One region of the Variovorax sp. ISS6 genome, then DNA from elsewhere that is predicted to be linked to it. Evidence: predicted binding sites of a transcription regulator. Region 1 holds the regulator's gene; each other region holds the start of a gene.
What was found. The regulator sigma-54, encoded in region 1, starts transcription at its own class of promoters, with help from an activator protein. The targets are predictions, from matches to a motif close to TGGCANGNAANCTGCTTT.
Positions count from the first base shown of each region.

Region 1 (7,629 bases):
GCCAGCGCCCGGCCACCGGCGAGAAGGTGCTGGTCGAGTTCGTCTCGGCCAATCCCACCGGCCCGCTGCACGTGGGCCACGGCCGCCAGGCCGCGCTCGGCGACGCCATCTGCAACCTGCGCGCCTCGCAGGGCGAGACGGTCTGGCGCGAGTACTACTACAACGACGCCGGCGTGCAGATCCAGACCCTGGCCAACAGCACGCAGCTGCGCGCGCGCGGCTTCAAGCCCGGCGACGCCGAATGGCCGAGCGGCGAGAAGGCTCCGGCGTACAACGGCGACTACATCGCCGACATCGCCGCCGACTTCATCGCCAGGAAGACCGTGAAGTCGGAGGACCGCGAGGTCACGGCCAACGGCGACATCGAGGACCTGGACGCGATCCGCGAGTTCGCCGTCGCCTACCTGCGCCGCGAGCAGGACCTGGACCTGCAGGCCTTCCGCGTGCGCTTCGACCAGTACTACCTCGAGTCCAGCCTCTACACCAGCGGCCGCGTCGAGCGCGCGGTGGCGCAGCTGGTCGCCGCGGGCAAGACCTACGAGCAGGACGGCGCGCTGTGGCTCAAGTCGACCGACTACGGCGACGACAAGGACCGCGTGATGAAGAAGCAGGACGGCACGTACACCTACTTCGTGCCCGACGTCGCCTATCACATCGCCAAGTGGGAGCGCGGCTTCCACAAGGTCATCAACATCCAGGGCACCGACCACCACGGCACCATCGCGCGCGTGCGCGCCGGGCTGCAAGCGGCGGGCGAAGGCATCCCCGAGGGCTACCCCGACTACGTGCTGCACACCATGGTGCGCGTCACCAAGGGCGGCGAGGAGGTCAAGATCAGCAAGCGCGCCGGCAGCTACGTCACGCTGCGCGACCTGATCGAGTGGACCAGCACCGACGCCGTGCGCTTCTTCCTGCTGAGCCGCAAGCCGGACACCGAATACACCTTCGACGTCGACCTGGCCGTGGCGCAGAACAACGACAACCCGGTGTACTACGTGCAGTACGCGCATGCGCGCATCTGCTCGGTGCTCGCGGCCTGGGGCGGCGACGCGGCCGTGCTGCAGGGCGTCGACCTGTCGCCGCTCGAGAGCCCGGCGGCCCAGTCGCTGATGCTGCTCTTGGCCAAGTACCCCGAGATGCTGAGCGCCGCGGCCAAGGATTTCGCGCCGCACGACGTCACCTTCTACCTGCGCGAACTGGCGGCCACGTACCACAGCTACTACGACGCCGAGCGCATCCTGGTGGACGACGAGGCGGTGAAGCTGGCGCGCCTGGCGCTGGTCGCCGCGACCGCGCAGGTGCTGCACAATGGCCTCGCGATCCTCGGCGTCACCGCGCCGCGCAAGATGTGAACCCCCTCACCATGAAGAAGACAACCAGACAACGCGGCAACATCGTCATCGGCCTGATCATCGGCCTGGTGCTCGGCCTGGGCGTCGCGCTGGGTATCGCGGTCTACGTGACCAAGGTGCCGATCCCCTTCGTCACCAAGACGCAGCGCGGCGGTGCCGAGCAGGACGAGGCCGAGGCGCGCAAGAACCGCGACTGGGATCCGAACGCCCCGTTGGCCGGCAAGCCGCAGCAGCCCCGTCCCGCGGCCGCCGGCCCGGTCGGCGCGCCGCCTTCCGGCGACAACGCCAATCCCGCCACCGCCGCGGTCTCGCCCGGCACCCCGCCGCCCACGGCGCCGGTGCCGGTGGTGGTCGCGCCCAAGCCCGCGCGGCCCGCCCCGGTGCCGGCCGAGGCCAATGCGCTGCCGCCCTCGAACGATCCGCTCGGCGACCTGGCCCGGGCGCGCGCCGGCAGCGTCGGCGGCAGCACCACGGTGGCCGCCGCCCCGTCGTCGAGCAGCGGCAATGCCGCGGCCGCCACCGGCTCCGGCGGCGCCGATCCCTTCATGTACTTCGTGCAGGCTGGCGCCTTCCGCACCACCGAGGACGCCGAGGCGCAGCGCGCCAAGCTCTCGCTGATGGGCGTCGAGGCCCGCGTGACCGAGCGCGAGCAGGCCGGCCGCACCGTCTACCGCGTGCGCGCCGGTCCGTTCAACAAGAAGGACGACGCCGACCGCCTCAAGGAACGGATGGACGGCGCCGGCCTCGACTCGGCGCTGGTGCGCGTCCAGCGCTGAGCGCCGTCCGGGCCGGGGGAGGGCACCATCCTGTGGTGGCCTTTCCCGACAACGGTCATGGTTTTTCTTTAAGCTTCGCCGCGGTCCGCGCCGCCCCCGGTTTCCCGGAGCCCCGAGCACCGCGCGCGGGAACTCCGCTTCACCGGCCCGGCTCAGTCTGCCGTCTATCAACTGGAGAGCTCTTTCCCATGAAACGTCGTGATTTCTCGCTGGCCGCCGCCGCCGGTTCGCTCGGACTGCTGGCCCACCTGCCGGCGCAGGCCCAGGCCCGCGCGCCCAAGGCCGGCACCGAATACCTCGTGCTCGACAAGCGCGTGCCGGTCGATGCGCCGGCCGGCAAGATCGAGGTGATCGAGTTCTTCTCGTACAACTGCCCGCACTGCAACGACTTCGAGCCCGCGCTCGAGGCCTGGGCCAAGAGCAAGCCCGCCGACGTGGTGCTGCGCCGCGTGCCGGTGCCCTTCGTGGGCAACGACGTCGAAGCCAAGCAGCGCCTGTACTACGCGCTCGAGGCAATGGGCAAGGTCGACGAGTACCAGCCCAAGGTCTTCAGCGCGATCCACGCCCAGCGCCAGAACGTCAACGGCGACGCCAACATCGTGGCCTGGGCCGAGAAGAGCGGCCTCGACGCCGCGAAGTTCAAGGAGCTGTTCACCTCCTTCGGCGTGGCGAGCAAGGCCAAGCGCGCCTCGCAGCTGACCGACGCCTACAAGGTGGCCGGCGTGCCCGCGCTGGCCGTGGCCGGCCGCTGGTACGTGGACGGCGAGACCGCCGGCAACATGAACAAGGCGCTGGCGGTCACCAACTATCTGATCGGCGAAGCCCGCAAGGGTTGATTTCGATTTCGTGGCCGCCGGGAGGCCGGGCCCCATCGAGGGTTCCGGGGCGGCCGGGCCGTCATTCGGCCGGTCGGCAGAACGCGGGGCGATCCCGCGGGGTGCCGTGCCCGGGTTCGCCGCCCCGGGGCTTTTTCATCCGCGCGCATGGGTCTGGCGCGATGGGCCGCATACAATGCAGAGCAAGTTTCGTGCCTCTATGACATCGCACTCTCACCCCACCTCCTCCCTTCGCCGCACCGGCCGCCTCGTGCTGGCCGCGCTGCTGCTGGCCGGCTCCGCCGCCACGGCCCTGGCCGAAACGGCCGACCGGACCAAGCCGATGAACATCGAATCCGATTCGATGCGCTACGACGATCTCAAGCAGACCAGCGTCTTCACCGGCAACGTGGTGGTCACCAAGGGCACCATCATCATCCGCGGCGCGCGCATCGACGTGCGCCAGGACCCCGAGGGCTACCAGTACGGCGTGGTCACCGCGGCGCCCGGCAAGCTCGCCTATTACAAGCAGAAGCGCAACGGCAACGGCGACGAGTGGATCGAGGGCGAGTCCGAGGTCATCGAGTACGACAGCCGCGCCGACAACGTCAAGTTCATCCGCCGCGCCGTCATGCGCCGCCTGGTCGGCGCCACGCCCAACGACGAGAGCAGCGGCGCGCTGATCGTCTACGACCAGAGCAACGACACCTACACCGTCAACGGCTCGACCGTGCCGCCGAACGCCGGCGTGTCGGCACCGGGCGGCGGCGGCCGCGTCAAGGCCATCCTCACGCCGAAGTCGGCCGCGCCCGCGGCACCGGGCGCCTCGGCCCCGGCCACGCGCCGTCCCGCGGCCCCGGCGCCCACGCCGGCCCCGGGCGCCGGCCTGCGCCCGAGCACCACGCTCAGCGGCGAAGCGGAAGAGCGCAAGTGATCGAAGCCGCCGGAACCCAGGAAGCCAACGGCGTGCCGGGCAGCCGCCTCGTCGCGCGCGGCCTGCAGAAGAGCTATGGCAGCCGCAAGGTGGTCAAGGACGTCTCGCTCGACGTGCAGAAGGGCGAAGTCGTCGGGCTGCTCGGCCCCAACGGCGCCGGCAAGACCACCTCGTTCTACATGATCGTCGGGCTGGTGCGCGCCGACGCGGGCGAGATCTCCATCGACGGCGAGCCCATCGCCCACATGCCGATCCACCGCCGCGCGCGCATGGGCCTGAGCTACCTGCCGCAGGAAGCCTCGATCTTCCGCAAGCTCACGGTCGAGGAGAACGTGCGCGCGGTGCTCGAGCTGCAGCGCGAGCCCGACGCCAACGGCCGGCCGCAGGCGCTGTCGAAGCAGCGCATGGAAGAGCGCCTGTCGGAACTGCTGGCCGACCTGCGCGTCGACCACCTGCGCGATTCGCCCGCGCTCGCGCTGTCGGGCGGCGAGCGCCGCCGCGTCGAGATCGCGCGCGCGCTGGCCACCCAGCCGCGCTTCATCCTGCTCGACGAGCCCTTCGCCGGCATCGACCCGATCGCGGTGATCGAGATCCAGCGCATCATCAGCTTCCTGAAGGAGCGCGGGATCGGCGTGCTCATCACCGACCACAACGTGCGCGAGACGCTGGGCATCTGCGATCACGCCTTCATCATCAGCGACGGCCATGTGCTGGCACAGGGCACGCCCTCGGAGATCGTCGACAACGCCGAAGTGCGCCGGGTCTACCTGGGCGAGCACTTCCGCATGTGATGACCCTCGCGCCAGCCATTTCCTGAGGGCATGAAACAAGGCTTGTCGCTGCGCGTTTCGCAGCATCTCGCGCTGACGCCTCAGCTGCAGCAGTCGATCCGGCTGCTGCAGCTCTCCACGCTCGAACTGAGCCAGGAGGTCGAGCAGATGCTCGACGAGAACCCCTTCCTCGAGCGCACCGCCGAGGAAGCCGCGCGCGAGGAATTCGGCCTCGACGCCGCCGACACGCCCGCGCCGCGCGAGGACACCGAGCGCGAGGCCGAGAGCGACTACGCGGGCGCCGCGCCCTCGACCTCGACCACGTCCACCGAGACCGCCTCGTCGTCCGAGGCCGAGCCGGCCCTCGACTCGCCCGAGCGCGAGCCCGACTGGGAAGGCGACGGCACCGTCGACATGGCGCCCGACGACAGCGAATGGGGCAGCGACGCGCCCGCGCGCAACAACAGCAGCACCGGCGACGACGAGCGCGCCGATGCCACCGAGCTCGCGCGCAGCCAGGAGTCGCTGCAGTCCTTCCTGCACCGCCAGGCGCTGAGCCTGCGGCTCAACGAGAACGACAGCGCCGCGCTGCGCTTTTTGATCGAGTCGCTCAACGACGACGGCTACCTCGAGGATTCGCTGCCGGCACTGGCCTCGGGCCTCGCGGGCGACGACAACGACCAGTTCGACGAGCTGGTGCACCACTTCCAGGTCGCGCTCGGCCTGCTGCAGAGCCTGGAGCCCGCGGGCGTGGGCGCGCGCGATCTCGGCGAATGCCTCGCGATCCAGCTGCGCGCGCTGGCCGACGAAGACGAGACAGAGGAAGAGGAACTGGTGCGCAAGACCGCGCTCGCCATCTGCAAGCAGCCGATGGAGCTGCTCGCGCGGCGCGACTTCAAGCGCCTGGCCACGCTCACGCGCACCAACGAGGAACTGGTGCGCTCGGCGCTGCAGGTCATCGCGCGCCTGGAGCCCAAGCCGGGCCGCCGCTTCGTCGACGTCGAGCGCAACATCGTCATTCCCGACGTGATCGTCACCAAGACCGGCCGCGGCACCAACGTGAAGTTCCGCGTCATGCTCAACCCCGAGGTGATGCCGCGGCTGCGCGTGCACGACATCTATGCCGGCGCGCTCAAGTCGCACAAGGGCGAGGGCAGCCAGGCGCTGTCGCAGCGGCTGCAGGAGGCGCGCTGGTTCATCAAGAACATCCAGCAGCGCTTCGACACCATCCTGCGCGTGAGCAACGCCATCGTCGAGCGGCAGAAGAGCTACTTCGTGCACGGCGAGCTCGCGATGCGCCCGCTGGTGCTGCGCGAGATCGCCGACGAGCTCGGGCTGCACGAATCCACCATCTCGCGCGTGACCACCGCCAAGTACATGGCCACGCCCTTCGGCACGGTCGAGCTCAAGTACTTCTTCGGCTCGGCGCTGGGCACCGAGACCGGCGGCAATGCCTCGAGCACCGCGGTGCGCGCGCTGATCAAGCAGTTCGTCGGTTCGGAGAGCGTGAAGAAGCCGCTGTCGGACAGCCAGATCTCCGAGATGCTCAAGGAGCAGGGCATCGAGTGCGCGCGCCGCACCGTCGCCAAGTACCGCGAGGCGCTGCGCATCGCGCCCGCCAACCTGCGCAAGGCCCTGTAGAAAGCCGCCGATGGCCCGACGCCTGCTGTCTGGGCTCTGGATGTCCGCCCTCGCGGCCACGCTGCTGGCCGCCGGCTGCGCCTCGCTGCCCGACGAGGCACCGCGCACTCCCACCAAGGCCATCGCCGTGTCGAAGGACACCGCGCTCGGCCGCATCGCGCTGGCCGCGCAGCCCGACCCCGACCTCAGCGGCTTTCGCCTCATGCCGGGCGGCGACTTCGCCTTCGACACCCGCATCCAGCTCGCGCGCCGGGCCCAGCGCACGCTCGACGTCCAGTACTACCAGATCGAGAACGACGAGACCGGCCGCTACCTGCTGCGCACGCTGCGCGATGCCGCGCAGCGCGGCGTGCGGGTGCGCGTGCTGATGGACGACCTCTACACCGCGGGCGAGGACGAGCTGCTGCGCGGCTTCGCGGCCACGCCCAACGTCGAGCTGCGCCTGTTCAACCCCTTTCCGGCCGGCCGCGGCAGCCTGCTCGCGCGCTTCACAGCCTCGCTGTTCGACTTCAGCCGCGTTAACCGGCGCATGCACAACAAGCTGTTCATCGCCGACGGCGCGATGGCGGTGGCGGGCGGGCGCAACATCGGCAACCAGTACTTCCGGCGCACCGCGGGCGAGAACTTCATCGACCTCGACACCTTCGTGACGGGCGCGCTGATCCCGCGCCTGGGCAGCCTGTTCGACCAGTACTGGAACAGCCCCTACGTGCGGCCGGTCGAGTCGGTGGTGGCGAGCGCGCTGCCTGCCGACGAACTGCGGCGCCGCTTCGAGGCCGCCACCGGCCCCGACACCACGCCGCCGCCGCCGAAGCCCGCGCCCAACGACCTGCTGGGCTACGGCCCGATCGCCGAGGACCTCGATGCCGGCCGGCTCGGCCTGATCTGGACCACGGCCGAGGCCTATGCCGATTCGCCCGACCGCGTGATCGGCAAGACCGCCTCGTACGGCGGCGTGCCGCTGCTCGACGTGGACAGCGTGCGCTACAACGTGGTCGAGCAGATGCGCCGCGCGCGCAGCGAGGTGACCATCGTCTCGCCCTATCTGATCCCGGGCGCCGCGGGGCTCGAGGTGATGAACGAGATCCGCCGGCGCCAGGTGAAGATCAGCGTAGTGACCAACTCGCTCGCCGCCACCGACGAGCCGCTGGTGCACACCGCCTACCGCCGCTACCGGCCCGAGATGCTGCGCCTGGGCGCCGAGCTCTACGAACTCAGCACCAACCGCACCCGCCGCAGCGTGCGGTTGGGCCTGTTCGGCACCTCGGTCGGACGGTTGCATGCCAAGTCGGCGGTGATCGACCGGCGCATCCTGTTCGTCGGCTCGATGAATTTCGACCC
Region 1 covers NZ_JAWRZC010000001.1:1,559,792-1,567,420, forward strand. Annotated here, with positions in the region: gene argS (arginine--tRNA ligase) at 1-1,352, shown strand, start outside; gene AC1HIL_RS07260 (SPOR domain-containing protein) at 1,364-2,128, shown strand; gene AC1HIL_RS07265 (thiol:disulfide interchange protein DsbA/DsbL) at 2,317-2,964, shown strand; gene lptA (lipopolysaccharide transport periplasmic protein LptA) at 3,164-3,877, shown strand; gene lptB (LPS export ABC transporter ATP-binding protein) at 3,874-4,668, shown strand; gene AC1HIL_RS07280 (RNA polymerase factor sigma-54) at 4,699-6,288, shown strand; gene AC1HIL_RS07285 (phospholipase D family protein) at 6,299-7,629, shown strand, end outside.

Region 2 (7,629 bases), 450 kb from region 1:
TCGACGCGCATCGACAGCACCCTGCCCGAGGCGGGCTTCTGCGCCAGTTCGGCCTCGGGCCGGCCCTTGCGCGCGGTGGTGACGAACAGCGTGCGCAGGTCGTCGCCGCCGAAGCAGGGCATGGTCGGGCACTGCACCGGCAGCGCGAAGGCGGCCACGACCTCGCCCGAGGGCGCGAGGCGCAGCAGCTGCGCGCCCTCGAACATCGCGACCCAGTAGTGGCCCTCGGCATCGACCGTGGCGCCGTCGGGCCGCCCGCCATAGGCCAGCGCCGAGCCGGGTGCCCAGCCTTCGGGCTTGGCGTCGAACCGCTTGAAGACGCGGCCGTGCGAGAGCGTGTTGTGCGCGGCGTCCCAGTCCCAGGCGCGCACCGCGTGGGCCGGCGTGTCGGCCCAGTAGAGCGTGCGCGCATCGGGCGAGAACGCGAGGCCGTTGGCCGTGGTCACGCCCTCGGCCATCTGCGAGAGCATCGGCGACTGGCCGTCGTCGCGGCGCGCATCGAGGCAGTAGAGCGCGGCATTGGCGCGGTCCTTGGCCTCGTTGATGCTGCCGGCCCAGAAGCGGCCGAGCGCGTCGCACTTGCCGTCGTTGAAGCGCATGGTGGCCGCGTCGTGCTCCACGCGCGCGATCGCGGTCAGCGCGCCGCCCCATTCGCGCGCGCGGTAGATGCCGTCGCGCAGCGCGATCACCAGGCCGCCGCTGCGCGCGGGCGCCATGCAGCCGGGTTCGGTCGGCAGGTCCCAGCGCTCGACCGCGCCGCCGGCACCGATCTCGCCACGCGTGCGCAGCACCGCGCGGCCGGGAATGTCGAGCCAGTACAGGGAACGTTCCTGCGGGTGCCAGAACGGCGATTCGCCGAGGGCGCTGAGGCTGTTGTCCAGGGGGGTCCACATGACGGGGATTGTGCCCCCGCGTCACGGTCCGCCGCTGTCGGACCGCACCGGGCCGCGCCGCGCCGAGGACAAAAAAAAGCCCGCTCGCACCGGAGTGCTTGCGGGCCGAACATCCAAAGGAGACTCTCGCTGAAAAAATGGGCCTCAGGAAACCTTGGAAGGACCTTGGAAAACTTGGGGTGGTGGTCTGGTGGTGGACCGCGGGTCCCTTCCTCTGGAGCGAGGAACCCGCGGTGTCCTTGTCGCGTGTCGGAGAGGTTCCGATCAGCGGTTGTAGGCGGTTTCGCCGTGCGACGAGATGTCGAGGCCTTCGCGCTCTTCCTCTTCGGTCACACGCAGGCCGAGCACCAGGTCGGCGATCTTGAAGGCGATGAACGCCACGACGCCGGACCAGACGATGGTGAACAGCACGCTCTTGATCTGGATCCAGACCTGGGCGCCCATCGAGAAGGTGTCGGGGGTCAGGCCGCCGGTGCCGCCGAGGCCCTGGGCCGCGAACACGCCGGTCAGGATGGCACCCAGGATACCGCCCACGCCGTGGACGCCGAACACGTCGAACGCGTCGTCGGCACCGAGCATGCGCTTGAGACCGCCCACGCCCCAGAGGCAGACCAGGCCGGCCAGCAGGCCCAGCACGATCGAACCCATCGGGCCGACGAAGCCGGCGGCGGGGGTCACCGCGACGAGGCCGGCGACGGCACCCGAGGCGGCACCCAGCATCGAGGCCTTGCCCTTGTGCAGGCTCTCGCCCAGGATCCAGGACAGCGCGGCGGCGGCGGTGGCGAGCACCGTGTTCACGAAGGCCAGGCCAGCGGCGGCGTTGGCGGCACCCGCCGAGCCGGCGTTGAAGCCGAACCAGCCGACCCACAGCAGCGAGGCGCCGACCATGGTGAGCGTGAGCGAGTGCGGCGTGAAGGCTTCCTTGCCGTAGCCCACGCGCTTGCCGACCATGTAGGCACCGACCAGGCCGGCCACGCCGGCGTTGATGTGCACCACGGTGCCGCCCGCGAAGTCGAGCGCGCCGTCCTTGCCGAGCAGGCCGCCGCCCCAGACGATGTGGGCCATCGGCACGTAGGCGAAGGTGAACCACAGCACCGAGAACAGCAGCACGGCCGAGAACTTGGCGCGTTCGGCGAAGGCGCCGACGATCAGCGCCACGGTGATGGCGGCGAAGGTGCCCTGGAACGCGACGAACACGTACTCGGGGATCGTCGTGAGCGCGCCGAAGGTCTCCTGCGTCACGCCCTTGAGGAAGATCTTGTCGAAGGTACCGACGAAGCTTCCTTCACCCGTGAAGGCGAGGCTGTAGCCGTAGATGGCCCACAGGATGCTGATCAGCGAGAAGATCACGAAGACCTGCATCAGCACCGACAGCATGTTCTTCGAGCGGCCCAGGCCGCCGTAGAACAGCGCGAGGCCGGGGATGGTCATCAGGATCACGAGCAGCGTGGAGGTCAGCATCCAGGCGGTGTCGCCCGAATCGACCTTGGGTGCCGGTGCCGCGGCCGGCGCGGCGGGAGCGGCAGCAGCCGGCGCGGCTGCTGCGGCGGGCGCTGCAGCCGGTGCCGAGGCCTCGGCGGCCGGCGCCGACGCGGCAGCGGCGGGCGCGGGCGTCTGCGCGAAGCCGGTGGTGCCGGCGGCAAGCACGCTCAAGCCGAGCGCGAGGGAGACAAGCAGTTTTTTCATGGACGTTGTTCTTTCGGGCCTGGACTCGATCAAAGGGCTTCGCGGCCCGTTTCGCCGGTGCGGATGCGCACGACCTGCTCGAGGTTGTAGACAAAGATCTTGCCGTCGCCGATCTTGCCGGTGCGCGCGGCGCCCTCGACGGCTTCGATCACGCGCTCGACGAGGTCATCCGAGACGGCCGCCTCGATCTTGACCTTGGGCAGGAAGTCGACGACGTACTCCGCGCCGCGGTAGAGCTCGGTGTGGCCCTTCTGGCGGCCGAAGCCCTTGACCTCGGTGACGGTGATCCCCTGCACGCCGATGGCCGAAAGCGCTTCGCGCACTTCGTCGAGCTTGAACGGTTTGATGATGGCTGTGACCAGCTTCATGGGTTGCTCCTTTGGATGGAAAGAATTCGCGCGGCAGCATGGGCCGCGCCTCGTTGTGTGCCGCTTACAGCGTCTTCGTCAGCGTGAGGATGAAGCGCGGCTTGTTGGGCGAGTAGACCTCCTGCACCGTGTAGAAGCCGAAGTCGTACAGCGGGCCGGCCGCGACATTGAACGCGTTCTTCTTGTTCGCGCCCTGCACCGAGCCGGTGAGCGTGAGACCGCCGCCGAAGTCGTAGGTGGCGCCGACGTTGTAGTCGACGTAGTTCTTCGCGGCCGTGTTGTGGCGGATGTCGCTGGAGAAGCGGGTGAAGCCCACGGCGGCCTTGAGCGTGACCTTGGGCACGATCTCCTTGCTGTAGCTCAGGTTCAGGTAGCCGGTGTTGCGGCCCTTGAGGCCCGAGCCCGCCTTGTTGCCGGCGTAGCCGAAGTAGTCCTTCGACACCGTGTGCGAGTACTTGGCCGTGAACGAGCCGAAGGTTTCGTTGGCATAGGTGGCCGCGCCGTACAGCTCGGTGGTGTTGCCGGCGGTGTTGCCCGGGTAGATGTAGGTCAGCGCACCGACGTCCATGTCCAGCGGGCCGGCCTTGAACTTGTAGCCGCCGTACAGGTCGACCTCGACGCTGTTGCCCTTGAGCCAGTTGACGCTGGAATTCCAGTTGCCGACGTAGAAGCCGCTCTCGCCGAAGGCGTAGTCGAAGCCGCCCTGGATCGCGGGCTTGAGGCCACGGGTCTTGGCGTAGTCGTCCCGGCCGATCATGTCCTGGTCCTGGCCGCGGAACTTGTAGTTCGTGGTCAGCGAGATGTTGGCCGTGATCGGCGAGGTCGCGGGGGCCGCGGCAGGCGCCGCCGCAGCGTCTGGGGTGGCCTGCGCCAGGGCGGCGCCCGACGTGGTCAATGCGGTGGCCAGGACGATCAGGGCCTGGGCGGCGGAACGGTGCGTCATCGGGAACTCCTCGCAAGTAGTGTTGTGGAACCTGATGACCCTCAAAGCAGGGAGCGTGCCAAAGTGCACATCCCCCGGCGACCGGTTGAAGCGCCCTCCCGGGAAGAAGCCAAAAATAGTTACAAGCGCAAGGCTTTGTGGCTTGCACTGAAAAAAGAACAAGACGCCCGCGACGACCGGAATCGGGCGCACCAATATAGGGAGGGAGTGAAGGATGAGTCTGTCTTTGGTGCAAAGCCGCGCCTTGCTCGGGCTGGAAGCGGCCAGTGTCACGGTCGAGGTGCATCTGGCCAACGGCCTGCCGAGCTTCACGCTGGTCGGGCTGGCCGAGACCGAGGTCAAGGAGGCGCGCGAGCGCGTGCGCTCGGCCATCCAGAACGCCGGGCTGGAGTTCCCGCACAACAAGCGCATCACCGTGAACCTGGCGCCGGCCGACCTGCCCAAGGACTCGGGCCGCTTCGACCTGCCGATGGCGCTGGGCATCCTCGCGGCCAGCGGCCAGATCGAGGGCGCGCGGCTCGCGGGGCACGAGTTCGCGGGCGAGCTCTCGCTGTCGGGCGAACTGCGGCCGGTGCGCGGCGCGCTCGCGATGGCGCTCGCGCTGCACACGCGCGGCATCGCCACCCGGCTGGTGCTGCCCGCGACCAGCGCCGACGAGGCCGCGCTGGTGCCCGGCGGCGAGGTCTACGGCGCCAGGCACCTGCTCGACGTGGTGCGGCGCTTCCTGCCGGCCGATGCGCAGGCGGGCCTGGAGGCGGACGACGAGGGCTGGTCGCGCGCCCATGCGTCCGCGCAAGCCGATGCCCCCGCCTATGCCGACATGGCCGACGTGAAGGGCCATGCCGGCGCCAAGCGCGCGCTCGAGATCGCCGCGGCCGGCGGCCACAGCCTCCTGATGATGGGCGAGCCGGGCTCGGGCAAGTCGATGCTGGGCCAGCGCTTCGCCGGCCTGCTGCCGCCGATGCGCATCGACGAGGCGCTCGAGAGCGCGGCCATCGCGAGCCTGGGCGGGCGCTTCTCGACCGAGCGCTGGATGCACCGGCCGACCGCGTCGCCGCACCACACCTCGAGCGCGGTGGCGCTGGTCGGTGGCGGTTCGCCGCCGCGGCCCGGCGAGATCTCGATGGCGCACCACGGCGTGCTGTTCCTCGACGAGTTCCCCGAGTTCTCGCGCGCCGCGCTCGAGGCGCTGCGCGAGCCGCTCGAGACCGGCACCATCACCATCGCGCGGGCCGCGCGGCGGGCCGAGTTCCCCGCGCGCTTTCAACTCGTGGCTACGATGAATCCGTGCCCCTGCGGCTTTTTGGGCGCCCCCACGAAAACCTGCCGCTGCACGCCCGACCAGGTGGCGCGCTACCAGCGCAAGCTCAGCGGCCCGCTCCTGGATCGCATCGACCTGCACATCGAAGTGCCCGCGATCTCGGCGCCGCAGCTGCTCGACGCGCCCGCGGGCGAGACCACCGCCGCCATCCGCGCGCGCGTGGTCGCCGCACGCGAACGCGCGATCGAACGCCAGGGCCGGCCCAACCAGGCGCTGCAGGGCGCCGACATCGACCGCCATGCGGCGCTGTGCGACGAGGCGCGCCGCTTCATGCACACGGCCGCCGCCCGGCTCGGCTGGTCGGCGCGCAGCACGCACCGCGCGCTGAAGGTGGCGCGCACCATCGCCGACCTCGCGGGGGCGCCGGTCATCGAGACGGCGCATGTGGCGGAGGCGGTGCAGTACCGGCGGGCGCTGCAGAAAGGCCTGTAGCGCCCCGTGCATCGCTTAGAGTGCGGCGCAATCCCGCTCACTCCAGGCCCGCCATGACCGATCGCGCCCTCCTCGTCATCGACATGCAGAAAGGCATGCAGGAGCCCCGCGCGGGCCGCCGCAACAACCCCGGCGCGCAAGCCCAGGTGCAGCGCCTGCTCATGCACTGGCGCACCACCGGCCGCCCCGTGGTCCATGTGCGCCACATGTCGCGCTTCGCCGATTCGGTGTTCTTCCCGGGCCAGCCGGGCGCTGAATTCCAGGACGCGCTGGCACCGCTGCCCACCGAGCACGTGGTCGAGAAGAACGTGACCGATGCCTTCGCGCACACGGGCCTCGAGCGCTGGCTGCGCGTGCGCGGCATCGAGGCGCTCGTGGTGGTCGGCGTGGCCACCAACATGTCGGTCGAGGCCACGGCGCGCAGCGCGAGCTGCCTCGGCTTCGCGGTCACGGTGGTGTCCGATGCCAGCTTCGCCTTCGACCGCGCGGGCATCGACGGTGCAACTTTCGACGCGGAGCAGGTCCACGCGATGGCGCTGGCCAACCTGCAGGGCGAGTACGCCCGGGTGGTGGCGACGGCCAGCCTGCTCGGCTGACCGCCGCCTTCGCCCCTTATTTGAACTCGTGGCTCACCACCGGCGCCGACTTGCTGTCCTGCACCGTCACGCGCTGCCGGTAGACCTCGAGGTCGCCGTTGCGCACCTCGATGTTGTAGATGCCGGGGCGCAGCGACAGCGACTTGAGCGGCGGGCTCACGCCGCGGTCGGCGCCGTCGACGAAGACCTGGCCCCAGGGCCGGATGTTGAGCGTCACGCGGCCCATGCCGGCCGCGGCGCCCGGCACGGGTGGAACCGCCGTGCCGCCCGCGACCGGGGTTGTTGCACCCGGCGCTCCCGGCACGCCGGGCGTGCCCGGCGGCACGGTGCCCGCCAGCACCGGCTGCGTGGAGGCCGGCTGCGCGAGCCGGTTGAGCTCGGCGATGGCATTGCGCGCGTCGCGCGCATGCGGGCCGCGGCGGTAGCGGCGCAGGTAGGCCTCGTAGCCCTCGCGCGTGTTCTCGGCCTGCGCGAGGTTCCAGTCCTCGGCCTCGCTGATCGCCAGCGCGGGCTCGGGTGGCGGGCTCGCGGGCGGCGACGCGGGCACGTTGTCGAGCGGGCTCAGCGCGCCGTTGCTGCCCGGCGCGGTGGCCGGCGGCACGGCGATCGGCGAATTGCCGGCCGTGGGCGCGGCCGCGACGCCGCCGCCATCGGCCGCGGGCGGCTGTGACGCGGCCGCCACGGCGGCCGAGGCTGGCGCGGCCGGCGGCATCACGGCCGGCGGCGAGGCCGGGTTCGACATCGGCGCGCCCGGCGGCGGCGCCGGCGGTGCCATCGCGGTGGAAGTGGGGGGCGGCGACTGCGTGATGCGCAGGCCGATCCAGCTGCCGACGGCGATCAGCGCCACCACCAGCACGCCGACCACGCCCCAGCGCGGCAGCGAGGACTTCTTGTTCGCGGGCCGCCGCGCGCTCGGCGCGCGCGCGGGCGGCTCGGCCGGCGGCGGCACGGGCGCGGCCGGCGGCAACGCATCGAAGGGCGCGGGCGCCGAGACCGGCACGTAGGGCTCGGCCGGCGGCGCGACCGGCACCGCGGGCACGATGGGCGCCACGGGTGCCGGCGCCGCGAGCCCGCTCACGTAGATGTCGCCGAGCTTGGCGAGCCCGAGCTCGGCCGCGAAGGCCGCCACGGTCTGCGTGCGGTCCTTGCTGTGCACGGCCAGCGTGTGGTCGACCGCGGCGCAGAAGGCCGGGCTCAGGTCGGGCCGGTTCATGCTCGCGAGCGGCACGTAGGCGTCCTGCACGCTGCGCACCACGGCCGAGGGCGGCGGATGGCCGGTGACGGCGCGGTAGAGCACCGCGCCGAGCGCGTAGAGGTCGGTCCAGGCACCCTGCAGCAGCGTGTTGTCGTCGGCGTACTGCTCGATCGGCGAATAGCCCGACTTCACCAT
Region 2 covers NZ_JAWRZC010000001.1:1,109,340-1,116,968, reverse strand. Annotated here, with positions in the region: gene AC1HIL_RS05115 (SMP-30/gluconolactonase/LRE family protein) at 1-893, opposite strand, end outside; gene AC1HIL_RS05110 (ammonium transporter) at 1,158-2,579, opposite strand; gene glnK (P-II family nitrogen regulator) at 2,609-2,947, opposite strand; gene AC1HIL_RS05100 (TorF family putative porin) at 3,012-3,890, opposite strand; gene AC1HIL_RS05095 (YifB family Mg chelatase-like AAA ATPase) at 4,105-5,643, shown strand; gene AC1HIL_RS05090 (cysteine hydrolase family protein) at 5,697-6,239, shown strand; gene AC1HIL_RS05085 (serine/threonine-protein kinase) at 6,256-7,629, opposite strand, start outside.
Region 2: a site for sigma-54 is predicted at 3,934-3,951, ahead of AC1HIL_RS05100 (TorF family putative porin). Genes of this name have one in related genera too.

Region 3 (7,629 bases), 120 kb from region 1:
GCGGCTCGGGGCCGAGCTGCCAGATCGAGACGGCGGTCGCGCCGATGGCGCCCCAGATCATCTGGCCCTCGAGCCCGAGGTTCCAGAAGCGCGCGCGAAAGGCCATCGAGCCCGCGAGGCCGACCAGGATCATCGGCGCGGCCTGGAACAGCACGGCGCGGAAGTTCTGGCCGTCGAGGAAGGTCTGGGTCACGAACTCGTTGGCGAGCTCGTCGGCCGGCACGCCCGCGGCCACGAGGATCGCGGCCGAGATCGCGAAGCCCGCGATCAGCGCGGCCGCGAGGATCAGCGCCTGCCAGCGCCAGGCCATGTGCTGGCGGATCTCGAGCGCGTAGCGGCGGCGTGCCGGCGGCTGCACGCGGCGCGGTGCCGAGCCGCGCGCGGTGTCGGGGGCGAGCGCGGCTTCAGCCATGGTCCACCATCGCCTGTCCGATGGCCTGGCGGTCGGCCGGCTGCGCGAACTCGCCCGCGATGCGGCCGCGCGTCATCACGCCCACGCGGTCGGCCAGCTGCAACACCTCGTCGAGGTCCTCGCTGATCAGCAGCACCGCGGCACCGCCGTCGCGCGCGGCGCGCAGCCGCGCATGCACCTCGGCGCTGGCGCGCACGTCGAGCCCGCGGCTCGGGCTGTGCGCGAGCACCAGCGTGGGCGACTTGCCGAACTCGCGCGCCAGCACCAGCTTCTGCGCATTGCCGCCCGACAGCAGCGCCGCCTTCTGCGCCACCGAGCGCACGCCCTGCACGTCGAAGGCGCGCACCGCTTCCTGCGTGTCGGCCTGGATGCGGCCGCGCCGCAGCCGCCATACCGGGCCGTAGCGGCCCGTGTGCACGCGGCCGATGGCGTAGTTCTCGGCCACCGACAGCCCGCTCGCGAGCGCGAGCCCGTAGCGGTCGGCCGGGATCGCCGCGATGCCGAGCCCGCGGCGCGCCGCGGCGGCCATCGCCTTCAGGTCACCATGGCCCTCGAGCCGGATCTCGCCCTCGACGGCCTCGCCCGGCAGGCCGAGGATCGCGCCGGCCAGCTCGCCCTGGCCGTTGCCGCCGACGCCGGCCAGGCCGTAGATCTCGCCCGCGTGCAGCGCGAGGTCGACGCCGTCGAGCACGCGGCGTCCCTCGGGCGAGGCAGGGGTGCGCAGGCCGCGCACCGACAGGCGCACCGCGCCGCGCGCCGAGGGCGCGGGCCGGAAGGCCGAGGCCGCGACCGCCTCGCCCACCGTGAGCTTCACGAGCTCGGCGACCGACGCGTCCTGCGGGCGCAGCGTGGCCACGGTACGGCCGCCGCGCATCACAGTCACGCGGTCGGCATAGGTCTTCACGTCGGCCATCTTGTGCGTGACCAGCACCACCGCGGCGCCGCCGCGCGCGAGCCCTTGCACGGTCTGCAGCAGTCGCGCGGCCTCCTGGTCGGTCAGCACGGCGGTGGGCTCGTCGAGGATCAGGATGCGCGCGCCCGCGAGCAGCACCTTGAGGATCTCCACGCGCTGCTGCTCGGCGATCGAGAGCGTGTCGACGCGGCGCATTGGGTCGATGTCGAAGCCCAGCGCCGAGGCCTTGTTGCGGATGTCGCGCGCGATGTCGCGCAGCTGCTCGCCATGGCTTCGGAATTCGGCCGAAGGCGGCGCGGTCAGCAGGATGTTCTGCGCCACGGTGAAGGGCCGCACCAGCTTGAAATGCTGGTGGACCATGCCGATGCCCTGGCGCGCCGCATCGCGCGGGCCCGCGAAGCGCACCGCGTTGTCGTCGACCAGCAACTGGCCCGCCTCGGGCGCATAGAGGCCGGCCGCGATGTTCATCAGCGAGGACTTGCCCGCGCCGTTCTCGCCGAGCAGCGCATGCACCTCGCCCCAGCGCGCGGCGAAGTGCGCGTCGGTCAGCGCCGCGAAGCCGTCGAAGGATTTGCGGATGCCGGTGAGTTCGAGCGCGTTGGGCATGGGGGCGGAATTCCTCGCGGCCTACTTCTGCGTGACCACGCCCTTGACGAACCAGTCCATCTTCCAGAGGTCGGCATCGGACAGCACGGCGCCCTTGGCCACGCGCTCCTTGCCGTCGCGGTCGGCCAGCGGGCCGGCGTAGATCTGCTTGCCCTTCATGAGCGCGTCGCGCTCGGCCGTGATCAGCGCGGCCTTGTCCTTGGGCACGGCCGGGCCGAAGCCCGCGATGTCGGTGCCGCCGTCCTTCATCGAAATGAAGGCGCCGTACTCGGCGGGCTTCCAATTGCCGGCCATGATCTTCTTGAGCTCGGGCGTCAGGAAGCGGTCCCACACCCAGACCGAGGAGCACAGCGTGGCCTTGGGCGCGAACTGGCGCAGGTCGCGGTGGTGGCCGGTGCCGTAGACGCCGCGTTCCTGCGCGACGATCTGCGGCGTGGGGCTGTCGACGTGCTGGCCGATCACGTCGGCACCCTGGTCGATCAGCGCGGCGGCGGCCGCGCGTTCCTTCACGGGGTCGTTCCACGCGCCGGTGTAGATCACGTTGACGGTGGCGTTGGGGTTCATCTTCTGCGCGCCGAGCGCGAAGGCGTTGATGGTCCAGTTCACCACGCCGAAGGGATTGGCCGCGACGAAGCCCAGCTTGCCGCTCTTGGAGGCCGCGCCCGCGGCCATGCCGCACAGGTACTGGCTCTCGTAGGTGCGGCCGTAGAAGGATTCGAGGTTGCGGCCGTTGGTGGTGCCCGAGCCATTGAGGAAGGCGACGTCGGGGTACTTGGCGGCCAGGTCCTTGAAGCTGTCGGAATAGCCGAAGGCCGTGCCGATGACGATGTTGGCACCGCGCTGGATGAACTTCTCGGCCGCGGGCTTGATGGCCGAGGCGTCCTCGGGCACGTTCTCGACGAACTGGATCTTCTGGCCGAGTTCCTTCTCGATCTTCACGCGCGCCTCGTCGAAGGCCTGGGTCCAGCCGCCGTCGTTCTTCGGGCCGAAGTAGAGCATCGCGATCTTGGGCTTGTCCTTGAGCGTGAAGCCGTCGGCGGCGGCCGCGGGCAGCGCCGCGAGGGACGCCGCGCCCGCCGCGAAGGCCAGGGCGAGGCAGGAAACGGGAGTGCGCGACATGGAGCAACCTTTCGAGAGAGGCATGGCGGAAGGGGCCGGAAAGAAGAAGGAGAGCGAGCAGGCGCGAGGAGGCCGCGGGCGCGTCACAGCATGAAGTTGATGCGGAACACGTTGCCCTCGGGATCGAGCAGCACCGACTGGTACCAGTCGTAGTAGGTGCGGTAGGGCGGCTTGACGAGCGTGGCGCCGGCCTCGAGCGCGATCGGCACCATCCGGTCGACCTCGTCCTGGCTGTCGACGTCGATGTTGAGCAGGAACTTCACGCCGCGCGTGTCGGAGAACTCGGCGAGCTGCAGCAGTTCGTAGGCATCGAGCGCGTTGAAGCCCAGGCTCGACTTGCCGGTGTCGAGGCCGCGGAAGATCGGCGAGCGGATCGCCTCGATCTCGGGGAAGCCGAACACGCGCTGGTAGAAGCCGCTGAGCGCGACCACGTCCTTCGCGAAGACGTTGACGTAGGACAGGTGAGCCATGTTCGCTACGCCGTCACCTTGGTGCCGCCGAAGGTCGTCTGCTTGACGAACTTCGAGGTCAGGTGGTCGCCCGAGGAGATCGGCGCGTACTTCGGCTGTTCGCCGGGCGCGAGGCAGCTCGGCAGGCACTCGACCATCGCGTCGTAGTTGGGCTGGTGGAAGAACACCAGCGACTGCCGGCGGTTGGTGCTCGCCACCTCGAAGGGCGGGTTGATCACGCGGTGCAGCGTCGACACCCACTGGTCGTTGGTCCACTGCATCATCAGGTCGGCGATGTTGACGACCAGTCCACCCTCGACCTGCGGCACGTCGACCCACTGGCCGGCCTTGTTGAACACCTGCAGGCCCTTGTCGTCAGGCAGCACGATCGTGAGGCTGCCGTAGTCGCTGTGCGCGCCCGCGCGCAGCTGGCCCGGCAGCGGCTGCTCGCGCTGCGGCGGATAGCTCAGCACGCGGAACATGCTGATGTGGCGGTCGATCTTGTCGTCGAAGAAGCGCTCGGGCAGCGCGAGGCCGAGCGCGAACACGCGCATCAGCGAACGCGAGAGATCGCTCATCGCCTCGAAGTAACCCTCGTAGGCTTCGCGGAAGCCCTCGATCGGCGGCCAGCTGTTGGGCTCGAAGTGCGGGCCGGCCGCGGGACCGCGGTGGTAGTTGTCGTCGGGCACGTTCGAGGGGCCGATCGAGAACGACTCCTTGAGGTCGCCCGGTGCCGCTTCCTCGAGGCTGTACGAGAGGCCTTCCTCGCCGACCGCGCTGTAGCCGCGCACCGCGTCCTCGCGCGGGCGGTCGACCTTGCGCTTCTCGGCCAGGGGCAGCTCGAAGAAGCGCCGCGACAGCGAGGCCACGCGCGCGATCAGCTCGGGTGCGATGCCGTGGTTGGTGATCACGAGGAAGCCGATGCTGCGGCAGGCTTCGTCGACTTTGTGCGCGACCTCGGCCTTGCCTTCGGCGGTGCCGGCGAAGTACGGTGCGAGATCGATGATGGGAACGGACAGCAGGGTCATGGCGAATGGCTCCATGGGCTTGGCATGCCTTTCGCCATGCAACGTCTGTGCCAGTTGGACCAAATGGACAAATCGCTTTCGTCGCGTCAGCATGGTGCGCCGCGAGGCCCTAGCGAACACCGGCGCGGCGCAGTGCGATGCATCGCGGCCTTACAGTGGTGCGCGTTCCGAACCAACGACCGACGAAGACAGAAAGAGCGAGGGAAGATGCCGAAGACCAAGGCGCTGGCCGCGGCCAGCCACAGCGAGAAGCCGAGCCGCAAGCCCGCCGTGCGCAGCGCGTCGGCGGTGAACCGGCGGCTGCGCCAGATCGAGAACAAGCGCAGCGCGATCCTGGGCGCGGCGCTCGGGCTGTTCTCGCGCTTCGGGCTGCATGGCACCTCGATCGACCAGGTGGCCGCGCGCGCCGACGTGTCGAAGAGCAACCTGCTCTACTACTTCGCGAACAAGGAGGAGCTCTACGTCAACGTGCTGCGCGACCTGCTCGCGCTGTGGCTCGAGCCGCTGCGCGGCTTCAGCGCCGAGCAGGATCCGCGCGAGGCGATCGGCGACTACATCCGCCGCAAGCTCGTGATCTCGCGCGACCGGCCCGATGCCTCGCGCCTGTTCTGCCTCGAGATGATCCAGGGCGCGCCGCTGCTGCGCGACGAACTCGATCGCGAGCTGCGCACGCTGGTAGAGAAGAAATCCGAAGTGATCCGCGCCTGGGTCGAAGCTGGCAAGCTCGCGCCGGTCGATCCGCCGCACCTGATTTTCGCGCTGTGGGCGATCACGCAGCACTACGCCGACTTCGGCGTGCAGGTGCAGGCGCTGTCGGGTCACACGCTGGAAGACGAGGGCTTCTTCGAGCGCACCGTGGAGAACGTGCAGCGCATCGTGCTGCAGGGCATCGAGCCGCGTTGAGTTCGCGGCTTCAGTGCGGCGGCGCCGCGATCTCGTGATAACGCCGATCGAAGTAGATCAGCCCCTGCGCCGCGCCACCGATGGCGATGGCCACGGCTTCGCAGAACAGCACGTCGTGCGTGCCCGCGCTGGTGGCGTGCATCACGCGGCAGTCGAAGGAGACGGCCGCGTCCTCGAGCATCGGAGAGCCGGTGGCATCGCGGCGCCAGCGGCCGGCGGCGAAGCGCTCGTCCATCGGCGTGCGGCCGCCGAACAGCGCGGACAGCGACTGGTGGCCCGCGGCGAGCACGTTCACGCACAGCACGCCATTGGCCTTGAAGGCCGGGTACACCGAGGCCGAGCGGTTCAGGCACACGAGCAGGGTCGGCGGCTCGTCGGTCACGCTGCAGACGGCCGAGGCCGTGAAGCCGGCGCGGCCCGCGGGACCGTCGGTGGTGATGATGTTGACGGCCGCGCCCAGTCGCGCCATTGCGTTGCGATAGTCGCTTTTCTGCAGACCGGGCGGCAACCCGGCGGGCGTCGGAATGGAGGCCATGGCGTGTTGCATGCCGAGGGCTTTCAGGCCAGCACGCAGGCCTCGTCGAAGCCCAGGCGCGGCAGGCGCCCGAACAGCTTCGACGCGTCGCCGTGGCCGAGGTTGATGAGGAAGTTGACGGTCCAGTCGCTGCCCTCGAAGAAGGCGGCGTCGACCTTGGCCTTGTCGAAGCCCGACATCGGGCCCGCGTCGAGCCCGAGCGCGCGCGCCGCCAGCAGCAGGTAGCCGGCCTGCAGGCTGGCGTTGCGGAAAGCCGTCTCGTGCGCGGCCTCGGGGCTGCCGGTGAACCAGCTGCGCGCATCGGCATGCGGGAACAGCGTGGGCAGCCGGTCGTAGAACCTGCGGTCCCAGGCGGCGATGACGGTGACGGGCGCGCTCATCGTCTTCTCGAGGTTGCCCTTGGACAGCGCGGGCGCGAGCCGGGCCTTGCCCTCGGGCGTGCGCACGAACACGAAGCGCGCGGGCGAGCAGTTGGCCGAGGTCGGCCCGAGGCTGGCGAGCGCGTGCAGCTGGCGCAGCTGCGCGTCGGAAACCGGTTCGGCGGTCCAGCCGTTGTGGCTGCGCGCGGCGGTGAAGAGCAGCGCGAGCGCCGCGTCGTCGAGCGAAGAGGAAGTGGTCATGCGATGGCTGCGGGTGCGGCGACCCGCGAGAGGAAATCGAGCAGGCCGCGGTTGAAGGCCTCGGCCTGGGTCACGCTGTGGGCATGGCCGCCGTGCGCGACGAAGTCGAGCGTGACGTCGCGCAGGCCGTCGGCGAGATGCTGCGAGCAGGTCCAGGGCACGAGCACGTCGTCCTTGGCGGCCGCGATCAGCGCGGGCGCGGCGATCTCGCCGAGGCGCGCGGCCACGTCGAAGGCGCGCAGCGCGCCGATGCGCGCGCGCATGTTGGCCTCGCCCGGAAAGTGCGCGAAGGCATGGTCTACCTCGTCGGCCACGCGCTGCGCATGCTCGGCGGCCCAGGCCGCGGGGTACAGGAAGATCGGCTGCGCCTCGACGTAGGCGCGCGCACCGCAGGCACCGAGCAGCGCGAGCCGTGCATCGAAGCAGCGCGCCGAATGCGGATTGGGTCGGGCCCACGCGTTGACGAGCACCAGGCTCGCGATGCGCGCGGGTGCGTCGAGCGCGAGCTGCAGGCCCACGAGGCCGCCGAGCGCGTGGCCCGCGAAATGGCACTGCGCGGTGTGGGTGGCATCGAGGATCTCGAGCACGTCGCGCGCCATGTCGGCGATCGCATAGGCCTCGGGCAGCGCGGCGGGGCTGCGACCGGTGCCGCGTTGGTCGTAGGCGATGACGCGGTGGCCCGCGGCGACCAGCGCGCCGAGCTGCGGCTGCCAGAAGCCGGCCGAGCCGCCGAGGCCCGACGACAGCAGCACGGTGGCCGCGGCATCCGAAGGGCCATGCACCTCGTAGTGCAGGGTGCTCATCGAGCTCAGGCCTTCCGGCCCACGTGCGCGATCGAGGCGATCTCGATCAGCGCGTCGGGCTTCACCAGGCCGCACTGGATGCAGAAGCGCGCCGGCTTGGTGCCGGGGAAGAACTCGGCATAGACCGCGTTGATCTTCGCGTAGTCGGCCCAGTCCTTGATCATGATCTGGTTGAAGGTCACGTCGTCCATGGTGCCGCCCGCGGCCTCGACCACGCCCTGGATGGTGGCGAGCACATGGC
Region 3 covers NZ_JAWRZC010000001.1:1,438,975-1,446,603, forward strand. Annotated here, with positions in the region: gene AC1HIL_RS06715 (ABC transporter permease) at 1-412, opposite strand, end outside; gene AC1HIL_RS06720 (ABC transporter ATP-binding protein) at 405-1,931, opposite strand; gene AC1HIL_RS06725 (BMP family ABC transporter substrate-binding protein) at 1,953-3,050, opposite strand; gene AC1HIL_RS06730 (VOC family protein) at 3,134-3,520, opposite strand; gene AC1HIL_RS06735 (isopenicillin N synthase family dioxygenase) at 3,526-4,527, opposite strand; gene rutR (HTH-type transcriptional regulator RutR) at 4,735-5,430, shown strand; gene rutF (NADH-dependent FMN reductase RutF) at 5,441-5,965, opposite strand; gene AC1HIL_RS06750 (malonic semialdehyde reductase) at 5,989-6,585, opposite strand; gene rutD (pyrimidine utilization protein D) at 6,582-7,388, opposite strand; gene rutC (pyrimidine utilization protein C) at 7,394-7,629, opposite strand, start outside.
Region 3: a site for sigma-54 is predicted at 4,563-4,580, ahead of AC1HIL_RS06735 (isopenicillin N synthase family dioxygenase). Genes of this name have one in related genera too.

Region 4 (7,629 bases), 1.1 Mb from region 1:
CCGCTCCAAGGGCTTCGGCTTCGTGGAAATGGGTACCGACGCCGAGGCGCAAGCCGCGATCGCCGGCCTGAACGGCCAGCCGGTCCAGGGCCGCGCCCTGACCGTGAACGAAGCCCGCCCGATGGAAGCCCGCCCGCCCCGTAGCGGTGGCGGCGGCTACGGTGGTGGTGGCGGCGGTTACGGCGGTGGTGGCGGCGGCGGCGGTTACGGCGGCGGTGGCCGCAGCGGCGGTGGCGGCGGCTACGGCGGCGGTGGCCGCAGCGGTGGCGGCTACGGCGGTGGCGGCAACGACGACGGCTACGGCCGCGGCGGTTACTAAGCCCTCTCACACCATCGAATGGCGGCCCTGCCGCCTTTCGCTGAAAAAAGCTCCTTCGGGAGCTTTTTTCGTTTCCGGATGTCGCTCGGCCGAGACGGCGCGGGCTTACCCGTAGTAAGCGCTACGCATTAGTCCCTACCGGCCGGGTCAGCCAGCGGTCAGGCGCCGGAAACGACCCTCCTCCCTCCAAAACAGAGGGTCGAGAGACATGAAAATCAAGAGCCAGGCCGACTTCTTTTCAGGAGTCATGTTCACGGCCGTGGGCGGCGCCTTCGCCATCGGCGCCACCGCATACAACATAGGCGACGGGGCCCGCATGGGTCCCGGTTACTTCCCGCTCATGCTGGGCATCCTGCTCGCGCTGCTCGGGCTGGGGATCATGTTCCAGGCCATGGTGGTCGAGACCACCGACGGCGATCCGATCGGCAAATGGGCCTGGAAGCCGCTGGCCTACGTGCTGGGCGCCAACCTGGCCTTCGGCGTGCTGCTCGGCGGCCTGCCGAGCATCGGCCTGCCGGCGATGGGAATGATCATCGCGATCTACGCGCTCACCATCATCTCGAGCCTCGCGGGCGAACACTTCAACCTGCGCGACGTGCTGGTGCTCGCCACCATCCTCGCGGCGGGCAGCTACGTGGCCTTCATCTGGGCGCTCAAGCTCCAGATCCAGGTCTGGCCCACCTTCATCGCAGGCTGAGGAGCACACCACCATGGAACTGTTCCAGAACCTCGCGACCGGCTTCGGCGTCGCCTTCACCTTCACCAACCTGCTGTACTGCCTGATCGGCTGCATCCTGGGCACGCTGATCGGCGTGCTGCCGGGCATCGGACCGGTCGCCACGATCGCGATGCTGCTGCCCGCGACCTACGCGCTGCCGCCCGTCTCGGCCCTGATCATGCTGGCCGGCATCTACTACGGCGCGCAGTACGGCGGCTCGACCACCGCCATCCTGGTCAACCTGCCGGGCGAATCGTCCTCGGTGGTCACCTGCATCGACGGCTACCAGATGGCCAGGCAGGGCCGCGCGGGCCCGGCGCTCGCGGCCGCGGGCCTGGGCTCGTTCTTCGCGGGCTGCGTCGGCACGCTGATCCTGGCCGCCTTCGCGCCGCCGCTGACCGAGCTGGCCTTCAAGTTCGGCCCGGCCGAGTACTTCTCGCTGATGGTGCTGGGCCTGATCGGCGCCGTGGTGCTGGCCTCGGGCTCGCTGCTCAAGGCGGTGGCGATGATCGTGCTGGGCCTGCTGCTGGGCATCGTCGGCACCGACGTGAACTCGGGCGTGGCGCGCTTCAGCTTCGACATTCCCGAACTGACCGACGGCATCGGCTTCGTGGTGATCGCCATGGGCGTGTTCGGCTACGGCGAGATCATCGGCAACCTCTCGCAGCCCGACGACGAGCGCGAGGTCTTCACGCACAAGGTCAAGGGCCTGTGGCCCACCAAGGACGACTTCAAGCGCATGACGCCCGCGGTGCTGCGCGGCACGGCCCTCGGTTCGGCCCTGGGCATCCTGCCCGGCGGCGGTGCGCTGCTGGCGGCCTTCGCGGCCTATGCGCTCGAGAAGAAGATCAAGATGCGCCCGGGCGAAGTGCCCTTCGGCAAGGGCAACATCCGCGGCGTGGCCTCGCCCGAGTCGGCCAACAACGCCGGCGCGCAGACCTCCTTCATTCCGCTCTTGACGCTGGGCATCCCGCCCAACGCCGTGATGGCGCTGATGGTGGGCGCGATGACGATCCACAACATCCAGCCGGGCCCGCAGGTGATGACCAGCAACCCCGAGCTCTTCTGGGGCCTGATCGCCTCGATGTGGATCGGCAACGCGATGCTGATCATCCTGAACCTGCCGCTGATCGGCATGTGGATCAAGCTCTTGACGGTGCCCTACAAGTTCCTGTTCCCGGCGATCGTGCTGTTCTGCGCCATCGGCGTGTACTCGACCAACAACAACACCTTCGACGTCTGGATGGTCGCGATCTTCGGCTTCGTGGGCTACCTGTTCCTCAAGCTGCGCACCGAGCCGGCCCCGCTGCTGCTGGGCTTCATCCTCGGCCCGATGATGGAAGAGAACCTGCGGCGCGCGCTGCTGCTGTCGCGCGGCGCCTGGAGCGTGTTCGTCACGCGGCCGCTGTCGGCGGGCCTGCTGGTGGCCGCGGCGCTGCTGCTGGGCATCGTGCTGCTGCCGGCCGTGAAATCGAAGCGCGAGGAAGCCTTCGTCGAGGATTGAGCGCCACCGCGCCGTTCGACTGAGCAAAGGCCCCGGTGTTCGCCCCGGGGCCTTTTCTATTTGAGGAAGGCGTCGTACGCGGTCTTGAGGATCAGCGCGCTCACCACGACCATGAACACGATCCGCACGAAGCCCGCGCCGTGCCTGAGCGCCACGCGCGTGCCGATCAGGCTGCCGGCCACGTTGGCGACCGCCATCGCCAGCCCGTAGTGCCACCAGACATGGCCCTTGAGCGCGAGCAGCAGCAGCGCCGCGCCGTTGGTGAGCACGTTGATGACCTTGGCCGAGGCCGAGGCGTTGAGGAAGTCGTAGCCCATCCAGCGCACGAACAGGAACACCAGGAAGCTGCCCGTGCCGGGGCCGAAGAAGCCGTCGTAGACGCCGATGCCCAGGCCGATGCTGCAGGCCGCGAGCGTCTCGGCGCGGCCGGTGAAGCGCGGCGCGTGGTGACGCCCCATGTCCTTGCGCGCGAGCGTGTAGAGCAGCACCGCCAGCAGGATGGCCGGCAGCGCGCGGCGCAGGAAGTCGCCCGGGAACTGGGTGACGCCCCAGGCGCCGGCCAGCGCGCCGCAGAAACCGGCCAGCGCGGCCGGCCACAGCGCGCCCCAGCGCATCTGCACACGCTGGCTGAACTGCGCCGCCGAAGCGGCCGTGCCCCAGATCGACGCGCTCTTGTTGGTGCCCAGCAACGTGGCCGGCGGTGCCCCGGGGAAGGCGGCGAACAGCGCCGGCACCAGGATCAGTCCACCACCGCCCACGATCGCATCCACGAACCCCGCGAGCAGCGAGGCCGCGGTCATCAGCCACATTTCCATGGCTGCGATTGTCGCACTGGAATCACTATCAAAAGAGTAGCAACCAATGGCGACGCAGCCGACTCTCCGGCTGCTTTTCAAGGCAAGAAATCGGGACGCCGATGCGAAAGCGACAGGCAAAAAAAAGCGCCGACCAGCGGCGCTTCTGAATTTTTCAACCCGGCTCTCGGATGTAGCCTTTTGGATGATTGTTCTTGTCGATCGGGAATTTGTCTCCTCGGCCCTCGGCAGCACGAGCAGGGCCCGTTCGCGAGTGGCTGGACTTTAGGGGGTGCACCGCCGCAGTGCATTGGGAATTACCCGCTTTGCCTTACTTTCGCGCACGGCGTAGCAAACCAAAGTGTTTCACGCAGTTAACGATGTGGCACGACTTGTGCACAGAGCCCGGGACCACCACTCCAAGAAGAGACCGCCCCCATGGCCCTGGTACCGCAAGCCTCCATCAGCGCCGCGGACACCGCGTGGATGATGACCTCCACGGTGCTGGTGCTGCTGATGACGCTGCCGGGCATCGCGCTCTTCTATGCCGGCATGGTGCGGCGCAAGAACGTGCTCGCCACCATGGCCTGCGTGGTCGCCATCGCCGCGGTGGTGTCGCTGACCTGGTTCGCGCTCGGCTATTCGCTGGCCTTCACGCCCGGCTGGCCCTGGCTCGGCGGCACCGGGCGCTTCTGGTTCGCGGGCTTCGACTACCTGAAGGACGCCGGCACGCTGGCCGTGAGCCACGTGGCGCCCAACGTGCCCGAAACGGTCTACGCGATGTTCCAGCTGAGCTTCGCGATCATCACCACCGCGCTGGTGCTCGGCGCCTTCGTCGAGCGCATGCGCTTCTCGGCGGTGCTGTGGTTCGCGCTGCTGTGGAGCGTGCTGGTCTACGCACCGATCGCGCACTGGGTCTGGGAGCCCGGCGGCTGGCTCGCGCAGATGGGCGCGCTCGACTTCGCGGGCGGCTCGGTGGTGCACGTCAATGCGGGCGTGGCGGGACTGGTCTGCGCCTATGCGCTGGGCCCGCGCCGCGGCTACGGCCGCGAGCCCTTCGAGCCCTACAACCTGGCCTTCACCATGGCCGGCGCCAGCCTGTTGTGGGTGGGCTGGTTCGGCTTCAATGCGGGCTCGGCGGTGGCGGCCGACGGGCGCGCGGGCCTCGCGATGCTGGTCACGCACGTGGCGGCCGCCGCGGGTGCCGCGAGCTGGATGATCGCCGAGTGGACGGTGCGCCGCAGCCCCTCGCTGCTGGGCCTGTGCTCGGGCCTGGTCGCGGGGCTGGTGGCGATCACGCCGGCCGCGGGCTTCGTCACGCCGCCCTCGGCGCTGGCCATCGGCGCCATCGCCGGCCTGGCCTGCTACTGGGGCGCCACCGGCCTCAAGCGCCTGCTGGGCGCGGACGATTCGCTCGACGTGTTCGGCGTGCACGGCATCGGCGGCATCGTGGGCGCGCTGCTCACGGGCGTGTTCGCCGACAAGGCCATCTCGGGCGCCAGCGGCAACGTGCTGACGCAGGCGATCGCGGTCGGCGGCGTGGCGGTCTACAGCGCGGCCGGCACCGCGATCGTGCTGTTCCTGGTGCGCGTGCTGGTGGGGCTGCGCGTCGATCCCGACAGCGAGGTGCAGGGGCTCGACCTGGCCCAGCACCGCGAACACATCGGAGGCTGAACCGCGATGGATGGCCACGTCATGTCCGAGAGCGAGCGCATCGCGCTCGCGGCGCGCCTGCACGTGGCCCTGCGCCGCAAGCACGGCCGCGTGACCGACACCGAGTGGATGGCCGTCAATGCCGAGTACGCCACCGAGATGGTGCGCTTCGCGCGCGCGCATGCGGCCGAGACCCACGACGACGAGCTCGCGGCCATCGCGCTGCGGCTCGAACAGGCGATGGAGCCGCTGGCGCGCGCCGCGCGGCTCGAGGCCGCGGCGCGGCTGCCCGACGGCAGCGGGCGGCAGCCGCCGCCCAAATACATCGGCGGCCTGCGCTAGGCGTTCTTCGCAAGCGCCGTGTCGCGGATCGCCTGCAGCGTGGCCGACGGCGTGATCGCCTCCGGATCGAGCACGCAGTGCAGGATCGCGGGCTTGCCGCTGGCCCGCGCGCGCGCCAGCGCGGGGCCGAACTCGGCGGTGCTCGTCACGCGCTCGCCGTGGCCGCCGAACACCTCGGCATAGCCGCGGAAGTCGGGGTTCTTCAGCTGCGTGGCGCTGACGCGGCCCGGGTAGTGGCGTTCCTGGTGCATGCGGATGGTGCCGTACATGGCGTTGTCGAGCAGCACCACGAGGATCGGCAGCCCGTACTGCACCGCGGTCGCGAACTCCTGGCCGTGCATCAGGAAGTCGCCGTCGCCCGCGAACACCACCACCTCGCGCTGCGGCCACAGCCGCTTCGCGCCGACCCCGGCCGGCAGGCCGTAGCCCATCGAGCCGCTGGTGGGCGCGAGCTGGCTCGCGAAGGCGCGGAACGGCCAGAAGCGGTGCACCCAGGTCGCGAAGTTGCCCGCGCCGTTGCAGAAGATGGTGTCGTGCGGCAGCACCTCGCGCAGGTGCTGCATCACCTCGCCCATCTGCAGCGGACCCGGCACGCGGATCGGCGCGGGATCGCTCCAGCGCAGGAACTCCTCGCGCGCTTCGGCCGTGCGCGACTTCCAGGCCGGCGCCCGCGCCGGCTTCAGCGCGGCCACCGCCTCGGCGAAGGCGCGCGGCGTGGCATGGATGCCCAGCGCGGGCCGGTAGAGCCTGCCGAGTTCGTCGGCATCGGCATGCACGTGCACCAGCGCCTGCGCGGGCTGCGGAATGGCCAGCAGCTCGTAGCCCTGCGACGGCACCTCCGACAGCCGGCCGCCGACCAGCAGCACCAGGTCGGCCTCGCGGATGCGCTGCAGCATGCGCGGGTTGGCGCCCAGCCCCAGGTCGCCCGCGTAGCAGGGATGCTCGGCCGACAGCAGCATCTGGCGCCGGAACGAGCAGTACACGGGCAGCGAGAAGGCCTCGGCGAACTGCGCGAACTGCCGCGCGGCCTCGGCCGACCAGCGGCTGCCGCCGAGCACCACCACCGGCCGCTCGGCCTGCGCGAGGCGCTGCTGCAGCTCGGCGATCTGCGCCGCGCCCGGATGGGTTTCGGTCACGGCGTAGGGCAGCGCATCGGCCACCGCGGCGGCCTCGGTCAGCATGTCCTCGGGCAGCGCGATCACCACCGGGCCCGGCCGGCCCGAGGTCGCCACGTGGAAGGCGCGCGACACCAGTTCGGGCACGCGCGCGGGGTCGTCGATCTGCACCACCCACTTGGCCATGGTGCCGAACACCGCGCCGTAGTCGAGCTCCTGGAAGGCCTCGCGTCCCAGCGCCTCGCGCGCCACCTGGCCCACGAACAGCAGCAGCGGCGTCGAGTCCTGGTGCGCGATGTGCACGCCGGCCGAGGCATTGGTCGCGCCCGGTCCGCGCGTGACGAAGCACACGCCGGGCCGGCCGGTGAGCTTGCCCTGCGCCTCGGCCATCATGGTGGCGCCGCCTTCCTGGCGGCAGACGGTGACGGCGATCGAGGCGTCATGCAGCGCATCGAGCACCGCGAGGAAGCTTTCGCCAGGAACGCAGAACAGCTGCTCGACGCCGTGCAGGACGAGCTGGTCGACCAGGAGCTGGCCGCCGGTGCGGGAGGTGGGGGTCACGAGAGGGCTCCGATGCGAGGGAGAAGAAGAAGGAAGGACGGATTCATTCGAGCGCCGCGCAGGCCGCCGCGATGCGCGCGCAGGCCTCCTCGAGCTGCGCCATCGAGGTCGCGTACGAGATGCGGAAATAGGGCGCGAGCCCGAACACGCTGCCCGGCACCACCGCCACCTCGAAGTCCTCGAGCAGGTAGCGGCAGAAGTCCGCGTCGCTGGCCAGCAGCGCGCCATGGCGCGTGCGCCGGCCCAGCAGGCCCTGGCAGCGCGCGAAGGTATAGAACGCGCCCTCGGGCCGCGGGCAGTGCAGGCCGTCGATGCGGTTCAGCGCGGCCACCACGAAGTCGCGCCGGCGCTGGAAGTCGTCGCGCCGCTCGGCCACGATCTGCTGCGGCCCGGTCAGCGCCTCGATCGCCGCGGCCTGACTCACCGACGAGGGGCACGAGGTGGTCTGGCTCTGCACCACGGCCATCGCCGCGATCAGCGCGCGCGGCCCGGCGCCATAGCCCACGCGCCAGCCGGTCATCGCATAGGCCTTCGACACGCCGTTGATCGTCAGCGTGCGCTCGCGCAACCGCGGCTCCACCGCCGCCGGCGTGGCGAAGGCCAGGCCGTCGTAGAGGATGTGC
Region 4 covers NZ_JAWRZC010000001.1:440,567-448,195, forward strand. Annotated here, with positions in the region: gene AC1HIL_RS01990 (RNA recognition motif domain-containing protein) at 1-319, shown strand, start outside; gene AC1HIL_RS01995 (tripartite tricarboxylate transporter TctB family protein) at 528-1,016, shown strand; gene AC1HIL_RS02000 (tripartite tricarboxylate transporter permease) at 1,030-2,541, shown strand; gene AC1HIL_RS02005 (sulfite exporter TauE/SafE family protein) at 2,598-3,356, opposite strand; gene AC1HIL_RS02010 (ammonium transporter) at 3,774-5,009, shown strand; gene AC1HIL_RS02015 (hypothetical protein) at 5,016-5,330, shown strand; gene AC1HIL_RS02020 (thiamine pyrophosphate-binding protein) at 5,327-7,006, opposite strand; gene AC1HIL_RS02025 (pyridoxal phosphate-dependent aminotransferase) at 7,050-7,629, opposite strand, start outside.
Region 4: a site for sigma-54 is predicted at 3,719-3,736, ahead of AC1HIL_RS02010 (ammonium transporter). Genes of this name have one in related genera too.